Regions from separate parts of the Acidovorax sp. JHL-9 genome, predicted to be linked through region 2. Evidence: predicted binding sites of a transcription regulator. Region 2 holds the regulator's gene; the other holds the start of a gene.
The links. The regulator sigma-54, encoded in region 2, starts transcription at its own class of promoters, with help from an activator protein. The targets are predictions, from matches to a motif close to TGGCANGNAANCTGCTTT.
Positions count from the first base shown of each region.

Region 1: K225_RS0111390 (cistern family PEP-CTERM protein) is a predicted target of sigma-54. The motif match lies at 2,986-3,003, and genes of this name have one in related genera.

Region 1 covers NZ_AUEX01000015.1:32,562-39,863, reverse strand. Annotated here, with positions in the region: gene smc (chromosome segregation protein SMC) at 1-2,689, opposite strand, end outside; gene K225_RS0111390 (cistern family PEP-CTERM protein) at 3,045-3,707, shown strand; gene K225_RS0111385 (EAL domain-containing protein) at 3,965-7,129, opposite strand.
Region 2 covers NZ_AUEX01000004.1:209,753-217,054, reverse strand. Annotated here, with positions in the region: gene argS (arginine--tRNA ligase) at 1-1,411, shown strand, start outside; gene K225_RS0105145 (SPOR domain-containing protein) at 1,424-2,074, shown strand; gene K225_RS0105140 (thiol:disulfide interchange protein DsbA/DsbL) at 2,153-2,809, shown strand; gene lptA (lipopolysaccharide transport periplasmic protein LptA) at 2,907-3,554, shown strand; gene lptB (LPS export ABC transporter ATP-binding protein) at 3,563-4,333, shown strand; gene K225_RS0105125 (RNA polymerase factor sigma-54) at 4,446-6,035, shown strand; gene K225_RS0105120 (thioesterase family protein) at 6,112-6,594, shown strand; gene K225_RS0105115 (class I SAM-dependent RNA methyltransferase) at 6,591-7,302, shown strand, end outside.

The DNA of each region.
Region 1 (7,302 bases), on a different contig from region 2:
GCTCGTCGCTGGCGCGCAGCTTGGCCGTGAGGTCGTCGTATTCGCTGCGCTGGGCTGAAAGGGCTTTTTCGCGCTCCATCTTCATGTCGAGCGCCTGCTGCAGGCCGCCCTGCGCGGCGGCGTCGGACAGGCGGGCCAGCTCATCGCGCGCGCGCTGCTGCTCGTCGGCCAGGGCTGTGGCCTGCTGGGTCGCGGTTTCGATCGAGCGCGACAGCTCGCCCCGCCGTGCCTCCACACTGCGCTGCGAGAACATGGCCTCTTGCGCCTGGCGCTCCAGCGTACGCTGCTGTTCGCGGCAGGCGGTGAGCTTGCGCTCGGCCTCGAGCACGCGGTCGCCCAGTTGCGCCTCGCGTTCCTGGCTGTCGGCCAGCTGCATGTCGAGTTCTTCAAAGCGCGCTTCGGCGGACACGCGGCGCTCCTGCAGGTCGGCCAGCTGGGCCTCGACCTCGGCCAAGTCACCGTCAATCTGCTGGCTGCGTGCACGGGTCTGTTCGGCCAGCTGGGTCAGGCGCAGGGTTTCGACCTGCAACTCGTGCGCGCGGCTCTGGGTTTCGGTGGCGTCGCGCCGGGCTGCCACCAGACGCTGCGAGGCATCGGCATAGGCAGATTCGGCGCGGACCAGGGCAGTGCGCGATTCCTCGGCGATGAGCGCTTGGGCGCGCAGTTCCTTCTCCAGATGCTCGATCTCCTGCGCGCGGGCCAGCATGCCGGATTGCTCGGAGTCCTGCGCGTAAAAGCTCACGCTGTGGGCACTGACCGCATGGCCCGTGGGCACGAACACCATTTCGCCGGGTTGCAGCTGGCTGCGGCGGGCCAGGGCTTCGTCCAGCGTGGGCGCGGTGGTGCAGCCCTGCAGCCAGTCGGTGAGCACGGCACGCAGGCCGGCGTCGTTCAGGCGCAGCAGGTCCGACAGGCGGGCGTGGGGTGACGATGTTTCGGGGTGGCCCGCAGCGGGGGCGCTGTAGAAGGCCAGCCGCGCGGGCGGGGCATCGGTGCCACCCGATCCGAGAAAACCGCGCACCATGTCCAGGCGCCCGACTTCCAGCGCGCCCAGGCGCTCGCGCAGCGCGGCTTCCAGCGCGTTTTCCCAGCCGGGCTCGATGTGGATGCGGCTCCACAGGCCTTGCAGGCCATCGAGCCCGTGCTTGGCGAGCCAGGGGCGCAGCTTGCCGTCGGTCTTGACCTTTTCCTGCAGTGCCTTCAAGGCTTCCATGCGGGCGGACAGGTCGGTCTGCCGCGCACTCTCGGTGTTCACGGCCTGCTGGCGCGCGCGGCGGTCTTCGTCGAGCTGGGGCACGGACTCCTGCAGCTCGTGCAGGCGGGCCTCAGTGGTTTCGGCGATCTCCTGCGCTTGTTCGAGTTGTTCGCGCAGGTTGTCCAGGCGGGCTTCGTCGGGCGCGGCCAGGGCGTTGCGGTCGGTGCGCAGGCGCTCGAAGCGGGCATCGAGCTGGCGGCTTTGTTCGTCAAAACTGCGCTGCTCGGCGGCCAGCACGCCAATCTGCTGCTGCACCTGCACCACGCTGCTGCGTTGCTCGGCCGTGCGGCTCTGGGCCTGGCGCAGGGCTTCTTCCAGGTCGGGCAGCTGCATGGCCTGCTCTTCGACCTGGGCGGCCAGCAGTTCGGCGCGCTCTTCGGCATCCACGCCGGCACCGGCGAGGTTTTCGAGCTCGATGTCGGCCTCTTCCTTGCGGGTTTGCCACTGGGCGACCTGCTCCGCCAGAGTGACGAGGCGCTGCTCCACGCGCTGGCGCCCTTCGACCACGTAGCGGATCTCGGCTTCGAGCTTGCCCACCTCGGCCGTGGCCTCGTACAACTTGCCCTGGGCCTGGTTGACCTGGTCGCCAGCGGCGTAATGCGCCTGGCGGATGGTTTCGAGGTCGGACTCCACTGCACGCAGGTCGGCCATGCGCGATTCAAGGTCGTTCACGGCCTGCAGGCCGTCCAGGCGCACCTTGGCCTGGTCGGCTTCGGCGTCGGCGCGCTTGAGGAACCACAACTGGTGCTGCTTGAGTGTGGCGTCGGCCTGCAACGCGTTGTATCTGGCGGCCACCTCGGCCTGTTTTTCGAGCTTTTCGAGGTTGGCATTGAGCTCGCGCAGGATGTCTTCGACCCGCGTGAGGTTCTCGCGCGTGTCGTGCAGCCGGTTCTCGGTCTCTCGGCGGCGCTCCTTGTATTTGGAGACGCCGGCGGCCTCTTCGAGGAACAGGCGCAGTTCCTCGGGGCGGCTTTCGATGATGCGGCTGATGGTGCCCTGGCCGATGATGGCGTAGGCGCGCGGCCCCAGGCCCGTGCCCAGGAACACGTCCTGGACGTCGCGGCGGCGCACGGGCTGGTTGTTGAGGTAATAGCTGCTGGTGCCGTCGCGCGTGAGCACGCGGCGCACGGCCACCTCGCCGTACTGGCCCCATTGGCCGCCCGCACGGTGGTCGGAATTGTCGAACACCAGCTCGACGCTGGCGCGGCTGGCCTGCTTGCGCGTGGTGGTGCCAGAAAAGATCACGTCCTGCATGGACTCGCCACGCAGCTCGCTGGCCTTGCTTTCGCCCAGAACCCAGCGCACCGCATCCATGATGTTGGACTTGCCGCAGCCGTTCGGCCCCACCACGCCCACCAGCTGACCAGGCAGCATGAAATTGGTGGGTTCAGCGAACGACTTGAAGCCGGAGAGTTTGATGGAATTGAGACGCACGAATCACCTGTAACACCGTACCACTGGCAAAGCGCCAGGGCCGGTCGTCAGTCGCCGCCGGGCGCGCTGGCGTGCCGGGCGGTTCGAAGGGTGAATGTTAACTGAGGTGGTTGGCGTTGCCGCGCAGCGTGGGCCGGGTCATCGCCTGCGCGGCCTGGGAATGCAGAGCAGCCCCGCACGCCGGCCCATGGGCCCGGGGGCTACCCAGCCCCTGTTTGTCGACTTTTTTTACACATCATCCGGCCGCTTGTGAAATTGGGATACCAAGTGTTTGATTTTGTTATCTATTTTCTGAGTGGCATACATCATGCTTCCTGGTGCGCACCACCGCAAGAAAATCCAAGGAAAGTCCTCCATGAATCTCCAGAAACTTCTTCACACCGTTGCCCTTTGCGGCGGATTGATGGGAATGGGCAGCAGCCATGCTGCGGCCATGATCTTCGACAGCGTGACCGACACGGGTTCGATTCTGTATTCGGCGACCCAGGATGGCGCCACGCTTTCCGCAACGGTGAAGTTCACACTCAACTCTTTGACAGCAGCCCAAGCCATCTTTGAAGTGGAGGTGCTGAACAACTCCTTTGGCCCAGGGACCAACCGGCTGACGTCGTTTGGCATCGACATCGTGAGCCCCACATTAAATTTTGCGTCAGCCAACGAAGGCTGGGATGCCACGCGCAACACCAACTTCCCGTCTTTTCAAACCGTAGACCTTTGCATTTGGGACGGCAGCAGCTGTTCCGGCGGGGGTAACCAGGGCGTTGGTGAGGGGCAGAGGGATATCTTTGCGCTGACACTGGGGACCGCCGGGAATTTCCTCACGAATGGGGTTTCATTCACAAGCCCCTATGCCGCCAAGTTTCAAGACGCTGGAACCCAGGGCAGCTCCATTGAACTCGCCGGCTGCATTGTGGGCACGCCCCATTGCGATCCCACCCCGGTTCCCGAGCCGGCCTCGATCGCGCTGGTGGGTTTGGGCCTGCTTGGCGCCGCCCTGGCCCGCCGCCGCAAGGCTTGAACGCACGGCGATGCCCCAGAACAGGCCAGACATCTTGCCTGCCCCCGCAAAAAGCGCTCGGTGAGCGCTTTTTCATGGGCGCTTCCAGTCCGTGGGCCAATGGCCGGTTCTCTGTACCCTGTCAGGGCGGACTCACGAGCAAACCGATCCTGTTTTTTGAAAGGGCCACTTCAGTCCTGGCGTTCATAGAGAAAGCGCTGGCAACCATCCATTCTGGTGAAAGCAGGATGAGGGCAGAGCAACGGATGCTGCCTCGCCTACGTCTGCGGCAGGTCCGGGCCATTGGTCTGCAGCACCAGCGCCTCGAACTCGGCCGCCGGCAGTGGTGGACTCAGCAAAAAACCCTGCCAGGCGTGGCAATGGTTGCGGGCCAGGAACTCACGCTGCGCCTCGGTTTCAACGCCCTCGGCGATCACGCGCAAGCCCAGGCTGGTAGCCAGCGCCACCACGGTGCGGGCGATGGCCGCGTCGTTGGGGTCGGTGAGCACGTCGCGCACAAAGTTCTGGTCGATCTTGAGCTGGTCGAGCGGCAGACGCTTGAGGTAAGCCAGCGACGAATAGCCGGTGCCAAAGTCGTCCAGCGAAAAACCCACGCCATAGGCCCTGAGCTGGCCCATTTTCTCGATGGTGTCTTCCACGTCGTCGAGCAGCAGGCCTTCGGTCAGCTCCAGCTTGAGGAGATGCCCATCGGCGCCCGTGCCAGCCAGCGCCGCCAGCACCTGCGGAACGAAATCGGCCTGGTGGAACTGCCGTGGGCTCACATTGACGGCCAGGCACAGCGAGGCCAGGCCCGGTTGCTCCGACCACAATGCCAGCCGCTCGCAAGCGGTCTTGAGCACCCATTCACCCAGCGGCAGGATCAGGCCCGACTCCTCGGCCAGCGGAATGAACTGGGCGGGCGAGATGAAACCGCCCTGCGGGTGGCGCCAGCGCAGCAGCGCCTCGGCACCGGTGATGCGGCCCTGCTCGATCTGCGCCTGGTAATACAGCTCGAACTGGCCCTGGGCCAGACCGGCACGCAGGTCCTGCTCCATGGCCGCCCTTGCGCTCACGGCGGCCTGCATTTGCGGGTCGTAGAACCGCAGGGTGTCGCGCCCCGCCGATTTGGCCTGGTACATGGCCAGGTCCGCCCGCTTGAGCAGCTCGTCCACGGTTTCGCGCATGCCGCTGAAAATGGTGATTCCCATGCTCAGCGAACTGTGGTGGACCTCACCGTGCAACTGGTAGGGCTCGCGCAGCGTCGCCAGAATTTTCTGGCCCGTTTCTTCGCTGCGTGCCGCCGCCTCTTCGGGGTTGTTGCCCAGGTCTTCCAGCACCACCACGAATTCATCGCCACCCTGGCGCGCCACCGTATCGTCCTCATGCACGCAGCCGAGCAGCCGCTGGGCCACTTGCTGCAGCAGCATGTCGCCGCACTCGTGGCCCTGGGTTTCGTTGAGGGTCTTGAAATTGTCCAGGTCCAGCAACAGCAGGGCCCCACTGCGCCGGTGCCTGGCGCTGGCAGCCAGCGCCTGCTGCAGCCGATCCCTGAGCAGGCGGCGATTGGGCAGGCGCGTGAGCGGGTCGTAAAAAGCGAGGTAGCGGATTTCCTCTTCGTCGGCCTTGCGCTGGCTGAGATCCACCAGAGTGAACAGGTGGCCACCGTCCACCATGGCACCGGCAATTTCCACGGTGCGCTGCTGGCCATCCTTGCAATGGATGGTGTACTCACCGGCGGCAATGGTGCCGTCGCCGGCAATCGCCTGGGTGCGTGCCGCAGTCCATTCGGCGCGGGTGCGCTCGCGGTACTGCACGTCGGGGTACACCGCGGGCCACCAGTCCTGGCCCGTGGGCACGTCGTCCTCGGTGTAGCCGCAGATCTGCACGAACTGATCGTTGCGAAACACCATGCGCCCGTCCTGCTGCACCAGGCACACGCCCACGGGCAGCCGCTGCAAAATGCTGCGCAGGCGCAACTCGCTTTTGCGCAGGTGGTCTTCCATCTGCTTGCGCGCGGTGATGTCCTGCACCACGGCAATGTGAAAACCAGGCTGCGCCCCGGGAGCCCACATGGGAGACACCGTCAGGTCCACCCACACGGTGTGGCCGTCGCGGTGGAAATAGCGCGTTTCCATGTGGTACTCGGAGATCTCGCCCGCTTTCAGGCGCTCCAGCAGGGCCAGATCCTCGGCCAGCTCGGCGGGGTGGCTGATGGTCTGAAAATCCATCCGGACCATCTGCTCCACCGAGTAACCCAGGATATCTCCGTATTTCTGGTTGACGCGAACGAACTGCCCGGTCTGCGTATCGACCTGCGCCATGCCCACGGCCGCCTGCCTGAATACGGCGCGAAAGCGCTCTTCGCTCTGGCGCCGGGCATCGTCCGACACCCGCGCCCGCGCCAGGGCCAGCGCGCGCTGTCGACCCAGCACTGCCACCAGCGCTGCCAGCAGCACAGAAACCAGCGTCCCCGCCAGACCGGCCAGCAGCGGCAGGCGCCGCTCGGACGGAGAGAGAAAGTCCTGGGTCGGCACAAAACCCAGGCGCCAGCGGCGATCGTGCACCTGCATATCCACCGTATGCAGCTGCACCGAGGCCGGCGCAGCATCCGTCAGTGCCAGCAAGGGAAGCTCCTTCTCGCCCTGTGCATTCGCCGCACCGGCATGCACCGGGCCACGATCGGTGATCGAGACGGCAATGCCTTGCAGGTAGCCCAGCGTGCGCAATCCGCCCACCAGGTCGTGGAGGCGGATGGTGGACGCCACGGCACCAAGAAAAACCGATTTCCCGCCCGGCCCCGCGGGGCCAAAGACCGGCACCCGCAGGGCCACGGCAGTGCGATGCTCCTGCTCCTGCGGCAGATCGAACGGCGCCGAAATCACCGTGTTGCCGGTTTCGCGGCTGTAGCGCATGGCCGCCAGGTTGGCGGGCTGGGCACTGATATCCATACCCAGCAGACCCTTGCCATCTTCCTCGGGCCACACATACTCCACCACAAAATACTCGGGGCGCTCGCCCGCGGGGTGGATGGCAAAGTCGGCCAGCCCCTGCGGCCGCACCGAAGTATCGGAGCGCACGCGGGCTTCGAATGCAGGGCGCTGGGCGGCTGTGACATAGCGCATAAAGGTCAGATTGCGTACCCCAGGGTAACGCTGACTCACATCCAGTTCGCGGGTGACGCGCTCGAACTCTGCATGGCTGAGCAGCGGGTTGACCATGAACAGTCCGCGCAGACCGTTGACGATTTCGGTGTTCGCCGCCATGCGCTGCGTCAGCGCACTGGAAAACTCCCGCACTTCATACAGGAAGCGGGCTTCGGAAATCGTGGCCACCGACCGCGCCTGTTGCTGCGCCAGCCAGAAGGTCGTCACCAGTCCCAGCACAGCCACCGCCGCGCCCAGCAGCCAGTGCCGGTGGCGGGTGAGGTGTGGCATGAATGTCATCGGCAATGGGGAATATTCAAAACGGACCGCGAAGGAACGCCAGGGATGGAGCCCCAGAGAATAGCGGCAATTCAGGGCCGGCCCCTGGACGCTGTGGGAAGCGACACGCAGCGCTGTTGGCTCAGCCTGCTGGATATGCCCCGCCGACCCATTCCAAAGGCACAATGGACCAT
Region 2 (7,302 bases):
GGTGCGCGAGGTGCTGGCCGCTGGCGCGCGCTTTGGTTACCAGGCCGATCGGGGCGAGAAGGTGCTGGTCGAGTTCGTCTCGGCCAACCCCACCGGCCCGCTGCATGTGGGCCATGGCCGCCAGGCGGCTTTGGGCGATGCCATCTGCAACCTGTTCGGCACGCAGGGCTGGAAGGTGCACCGCGAGTTCTATTACAACGACGCGGGCGTGCAGATCGATACGCTGACCAAGAGCACGCAGCTGCGCGCCAAGGGCTTCCAGCCGGGCGATGACTGCTGGCCCACCGACAGCGACAACCCGCTGGCCAAGAACTTCTACAACGGCGACTACATTGCCGACATCGCCGAGGCCTTCAAGGCCCGGGCCACTGTGAAGGCCGATGACCGCGAGTTCACCGCCAACGGCGATGTGGAGGACTACGACAATATCCGCCAGTTCGCCGTGGCCTACCTGCGCAACGAGCAGGACAAGGACCTGCAGGCTTTCGCCCTGCACTTCGACGAGTATTACCTCGAATCGAGCCTGTACACCAGCGGCCGCGTCGAGGCCACGGTGAACAAGCTCATCGCCAACGGCAAGACCTACGAGCAGGACGGCGCGCTGTGGCTCAGGAGCACCGACTACGGCGACGACAAGGACCGCGTCATGCGCAAGCAGGACGGCACGTACACCTACTTCGTGCCTGACGTGGCCTACCACATCGCCAAGTGGGAGCGCGGCTTCACCAAGGTCGTCAACATCCAGGGCACGGACCACCACGGCACCATCGCCCGCGTGCGCGCCGGCCTGCAGGCGGCCGACGTCGGCATTCCCCAGGGCTACCCCGACTACGTGCTGCACACCATGGTGCGTGTGGTCAAGGGGGGCGAGGAGGTCAAGATCAGCAAGCGCGCGGGCAGCTACGTCACGCTGCGCGACCTGATCGAGTGGACCAGCAAGGACGCCGTGCGCTTCTTCCTTTTGAGCCGCAAGCCCGACACCGAGTACACCTTCGATGTGGACCTGGCCGTGGCGCAGAACAATGACAACCCGGTGTACTACGTGCAGTATGCGCATGCGCGCATCTGCTCGGTACTGCGCGCCTGGCAAGAGGCGGGCGGTGGCGATATGGCGGCGCTGAAGGATGTGGATCTGTCGGCCCTCGAAGGCCCGCAGGCCCAGGCGCTGATGCTGCAGCTGGCCAAATACCCCGAGATGCTCACCGCCGCCGCGCAGGGCGAGGCGCCGCACGACGTCACCTTCTACCTGCGCGACCTGGCCGCCAGCTACCACAGCTACTACGATGCCGAGCGCATCCTGGTGGACGACGAGGCCGTGAAGAAGGCACGCCTGGCCCTCGTCGCCGCCACCGCGCAGGTGTTGCACAATGGCCTGGCCGTGCTGGGCGTATCGGCTCCAGCCAGAATGTAAGCAGTTACTACCATGAAGAAAAAACAGACGGGTGGCGCCATCATCGGGTTCATCGTCGGGGTCGTCGTGGGCCTGGGTGCCGCGCTGGCCGTGGCCGTGTATGTGACCAAGGTGCCTGTGCCTTTCCTGAACAAGGGCGGCCTGCGTGGCGTGGACCAGGATGCCGCCGAGGCCCAGAAGAACAAGAACTGGGATCCGAACTCGCCGCTCTACGGCAAGAACCCCGCGCGCCCGCCGGCTCCGGCCGCCGCCGCGTCGGCCAGTGCCAATGGCACGGCCCCGGCCGCCGATGCCACCGCTGCGCGCACGCCCGCCAGCAAGCCTGCAACGGCCGAGGCCAAGCCCGCCACGAAGGCCGACGCCAAGCCTGCCGCCTCGGCGGACCCGCTGGGCGACCTGGCCAAGGCCAGGTCGGCGGCGGTCGATCCGTTTGACTATTTCGTACAGGCCGGGGCGTTCCCCACCCAGTCTGGGGCCGATGCGCAGCGCGCCAAACTGGCCATGCTGGGCTGGGAAGCCCGCGTGAGCGAGCGCGAACAGAATGGCCGCACCATGTACCGCGTGCGCGTGGGCCCGTTTTCCAAGCGCGACGATGCCGAGCAGCTGAAGGAAAAGCTGGAAGGCGCCGGCGTCGAGTCCGCGATGGTGCGTGTCCAGCGCTAGGATGTTCATCGCCATCGCCTGAACTTTTTCGTGGGGGCGTTCTCACACCCCCAGACCAGAACAAGGAGTGTCCCCGTCATGAAACGCCGCGAGTTTTCCCTGTCCACCGCTTCGGTGGTTGCCGCTTCCGCCCTGACCCTGCCGCTGGCCACGCCGGCCATGGCGCAGGCGCGCCAGTTCAAGGAGGGCAAGGACTACACCAGGCTCGCCAAGCCCCTGGCGCCGGATGCGCCCGCCGGCAAGGTCGATGTGATCGAGTTCTTCTGGTACAGCTGCCCGCACTGCAACTCCTTTGAGCCCGCGCTCGATGCCTGGGTCAAGGCAGCCCCCAAGGATCTCAGCATCCGTCGCATTCCCGTGGCTTTCAATGCCAGCTTCGTACCCCAGCAAAAGCTGTATTTCGCGCTCGAAGGCATGGGCAAGCTCGACACCTTGCACGCCAAGGTGTTCCGCGCCATCCACGTCGAAAAACTCAAGCTGGCCAAGGACGAGGACATCTTCGCCTGGGTGGCCCAGCAGGGGGTGGACGCAGCCAAGTTCAAGGAGGTCTACACCTCCTTCACGGTGTCCAGCCAGGTGCGCCGCGCCTCGGCGCTGCAGGAGGGCTATGGCGTGGAAGGCGTTCCTTCGATGGGCGTGGCCGGCCGGTTCTATACCGATGGCACCATGGCCGGCAGCATGCAGACCGTGCTGCAGGTGGTGGAGTATCTGGCGGGCGTGGCGCGCAAGGGTTGATGCCACATTTGCCCCCGTTCGAGAGGCCCGCGTTTGCGGGCTTTTTCATGGGCGCCAGCGCTGTGCGTGGCTACAATGAACGCAAGATTTGTGCCTCATGAAAAAAAGATACCTCCCGATCCTGCTGCTCTCGGCCCTGGCCTGCGCCCCTGGCGTGGGCCATGCCGAAAAGGCCGACCGCAACAAGCCCATGAACATCGAGTCCGATGCGCTGCGCCACGATGAGCTCAAGCAGACCAGCGTGTTCACGGGCCGGGTGGTCATGACCAAGGGCACCATCGTGCTGCGCGGTGCGCAACTGGATGTGCGCCAGGATGCCGATGGCTACCAGTACGGCGTGGTGACGGCCGAACCCGGCAAGCGCGCATTCTTCCGGCAAAAGCGCGACACCGTGGCCGGTGCCCCGGACGAGTTCATCGAGGGCGAGGGTGAGGTCATCGAGTACGACGGCCGTGCCGACAATGTGCGCTTCATCACCCGTGCCGAAATGCGCCGCTACCGGGAATCGGTGGTGACCGATCAGCTCTCGGGCGCCGTCATCGTCTACAACAACCTCACCGACGTGTTCACTGTCGATGGCCAGAAGAAATCGGCCAACAGTGCAGCGGGTGAAGCGCCGGCCCCCGGCGGGCGCGTGCGCGCCGTGTTGTCGCCCAAGGAGCAGCCTCCTGCCGCTGCCCCGGCCCCAGCAGCCAGCGGGCCGGTGCTGCGCCCCAGCAACACCCTCGGCGGCGCAAGCAAGTGAGTGCCGTGATGGTGAACACAAGCCCTGACACCCAGGCGGGCAGCCGCCTGGAAGTCGCGCACCTCGAAAAGTCCTATGGCAGCCGCAAGGTCGTCAAGGATGTGTCGCTGGTCGTGCAAAAGGGCGAGGTGGTGGGCTTGCTCGGCCCCAATGGCGCGGGCAAGACCACTTCGTTCTACATGATCGTGGGCCTGGTGCGCTGCGATGGCGGTGACATCCGCATCGATGGCCACTCGGTGGCGGACATGCCCATCCACCGGCGCTCGCGCCTGGGGCTGTCCTATCTGCCGCAAGAGGCGTCGATTTTTCGCAAGCTGAACGTCGAGGAAAACGTGCGCGCCGTGCTGGAGCTGCAGCGGGGCGACGACGGCAAGCCGCTCGCCAGGAAGGAGATCGAAGCACGCCTCACTGCCTTGCTGCAGGAGTTGCGCGTGGACCATCTGCGTGAATCGCCGGCCCTGGCCCTGTCGGGTGGCGAGCGCCGCCGCGTCGAGATCGCCCGCGCCCTGGCCACCCAGCCGCGCTTCATTCTGCTCGACGAGCCCTTCGCCGGCATCGACCCGATTGCCGTGATCGAGATCCAGCGCATCATCGGTTTCCTGAAGGCGCGCGGCATTGGCGTGCTGATCACCGACCACAACGTGCGCGAGACGCTGGGCATCTGCGACCACGCCTTCATCATCAGCGATGGCCGCGTTCTGGCCCAGGGCACGCCGTCCGAAATCGTGGACAACGCCGAGGTGCGCCGCGTCTATCTCGGCGAGCACTTCCGGATGTGAGCATGGCCCCCACGCTTCCTCACTTCGTGTGGTCGCTGCCCCCCAGGGGGCCCCAGACCGCCTTCGGGCGGCCGGGCGACGGGCGGATGGCTGCCCTTGTGTTGGCCGTTGCATGAAGCCCGGCCTTTCGCTGCGCGTTTCGCAGCACCTGTCGCTCACGCCGCAGTTGCAGCAATCGATCCGGCTGTTGCAGCTGTCGACGCTGGAGCTGTCGCAGGAAGTCGAGCAGATGCTCGACGAGAACCCTTTTCTGGAGCGCACGGCCGATGAAGCGCCGCGCGAGGAGTTTGGCCTGGAAACCGCCGACATGCCCGCGCAGGCCGATGACTACAGCGCGGACGATGCGCTGTTTTCAGGAGCTTCCAGCGCAGGCAGCACAAGCGCTGAAGGCCAAAATGATGTTGAAATGGCCAGCGCCGGTGCGGACGAGCCCGACTGGAGCGGCGACGGCACGGTGGACATGGCGCCCAATGACGCCGAGTGGGGTGGCGATGCGCCGGCCCGCAACCGCAACGATGCCGAAGGCGACGAGGCCGACGCCACCGAGCTGGCCCGCTCGCACGAATCACTGACGGCCTTCTTGCACCGCCAGGCGCTGGCACTGCGCCTGTCCGAGGTGGACCGCGCCGCGCTGCGCTTTCTCATCGAATCGCTCAACGACGACGGCTATCTCGAAGAACCGCTCGAAGCGCTGGCCATCGGCCTGGCCGGGCCGGACGACCTGGAGCAGATCGAAGAACTGGTGCACCGTTTCACCGTGGCCCAGCGCCTGCTGCAAAGCCTGGATCCCGTGGGCGTGGGCGCGCGTGGCCTGGCCGAGTGCCTGACCTTGCAGCTCAAGGCCCTGGCCGCCGACGAAGACAGCGAGATCGATCCTGGTACCGTGCAGACCGCGTTGCGCGTGTGCCAGCAGCCGCTGGAGATGCTGGCCCGCCGTGACATCCGCCGCCTGACGCAGTTGTGCGGCGATGGCGAAGAGCGCACGCGCGCCGCCATGGCGCTGATCGCCCGCCTGGAGCCGCGCCCCGGCCGCCGGTTTGCCGATGTGGAGCGCAACATCATCGTGCCCGACGTCATCGTGCGCAAAGCCGGGCGCGCCAACGGGCGTGACGGCCAGCACAACTTCATCGTGCAGCTCAACCCCGACGTGATGCCGCGCCTGCGCGTGCACGACATCTATGCCGGTGCGCTGCGCGGCCACAAGGGGGGCGAGGGCCACCAGGGCATGCAGCAGCGCCTGCAGGAGGCGCGCTGGTTCATCAAGAACATCCAGCAGCGCTTCGACACCATCCTGCGCGTCTCGCGCGCCATCGTCGAGCGGCAGAAGAACTTCTTCACCCACGGCGAGCTGGCCATGCGCCCCCTGGTGCTGCGCGACATCGCCGACGAGCTGGGACTGCACGAGTCCACCATCAGCCGCGTGACCACGGCCAAGTACATGGCCACGCCGATCGGCACCTACGAGCTCAAGTATTTCTTTGGCTCGGGCCTGGGCACCGAAACCGGCGGCAATGCATCGAGCACCGCCGTGCGCGCGCTGATCAAGCAGTTCGTGTCGGCGGAGAACCCGGCCAAGCCGCTGTCCGACAGCCAGATCGCCGAGATGCTCAAGGAGCAGGGCATCGAATGCGCGCGCCGCACCGTGGCCAAGTACCGCGAGGCGCTCAAGATCGCGCCGGCCAATCTGCGCAAGGCGCTGTAGCCTTTTGGGGGGGCGCGTGCCTGCTGCAGCGTGCCCTGTTTGCTGTTTTTTCTCCCGTCACCCCGCTTACCACGCCATGGCCCGCATCGTCTTCGACCTCCCCGCGCATTTCGGCTTTGCCACCGAGCTGCAGATCTACATCAGCCACGTCAACCAGGGCGGGCACCTCGACAACGCGCAGCTGCTGAGCCTGGTGTCCGAGGCGCGTGTGCGCTTCTTCCAGTCGCTGGGTTTCCCCGAGGCCGATGTGGGGGGCCTGTCGATCGTGGTGGGTGACATCGTGGCGCAGTACCGGTCGGAAGGATTCCATGGCGAAACCATGCGCGTCGAGATGACCCCCGTGGACTTCAACCGCTATGGTTTCGATCTGGTCTTTCGCATGACCGAGAAGTCGCAGGGCCGCGAAGTGGCGCGCGGCAAGACCGGCATCGTTTTCATCGGCAAGGCCGATCGCAAGGTGGCGGTTATCCCTGAATCCATCCGCCAGCTGCTGCTGGCCCGCGCGGGTGAGCCCGGTTCCCCCGTACTGCCCGAGCGCGTATCCTCCCCATCGACATGAACCAACTCCAACTTTTCCTGCCCTGCGCCGCCGGCGTCGAGGGCTACCTGGCCGATGAGGTGCATGGCATTACCGGCCTCACGGGGCAAGACCTGCTGGTGGGCCGGGGCGGCGTGCTGCTGCGCGCTTCGTGGCGCGATGCGCTGCTGCTCAACCTGCACAGCCGCCTGGCCCAGCGCGTGCTGGTGCAGCTGGCGCACCGGCCCTACCGTTCCGAGAACGACCTCTATGGCATGGCCAGCGACGTGGCCTGGGAGATCTGGTTCACCACGCGCCAGACCTTCAAGGTCGAGGTGACGGCCCAGCACAGCCCGCTGCAAAGCCTCAATTTCGCGGGGCTCAAGGTCAAGGATGCCGTGGCCGACCGCTTTCGCCACAAGAGCGGCGTGCGCCCCGACGTGAACACCCAGTGGCCCGACGTGCGCATTCACCTGCACCTGACCACCGACGAGGCCACGCTCTACATCGACACCTCGGGCGAGCCGCTGTTCAAGCGCGGCTGGCGCGAGGACAAGGGCGACGCCCCGCTCAAGGAAACCCTGGCCGCCGCCATGATCGCCGCCAGCGGCTGGGACCCGCTGGGCGACAACCCCCAGCCCCTGTACGACCCCTGCTGCGGCAGCGGCACCATCGTGGTCGAGGCGGCCCAGATCGCCTGCCGCATCCCGGCCGGCATGCTGCGGCGTTTTGCGTTCGAGAAACTGCTGC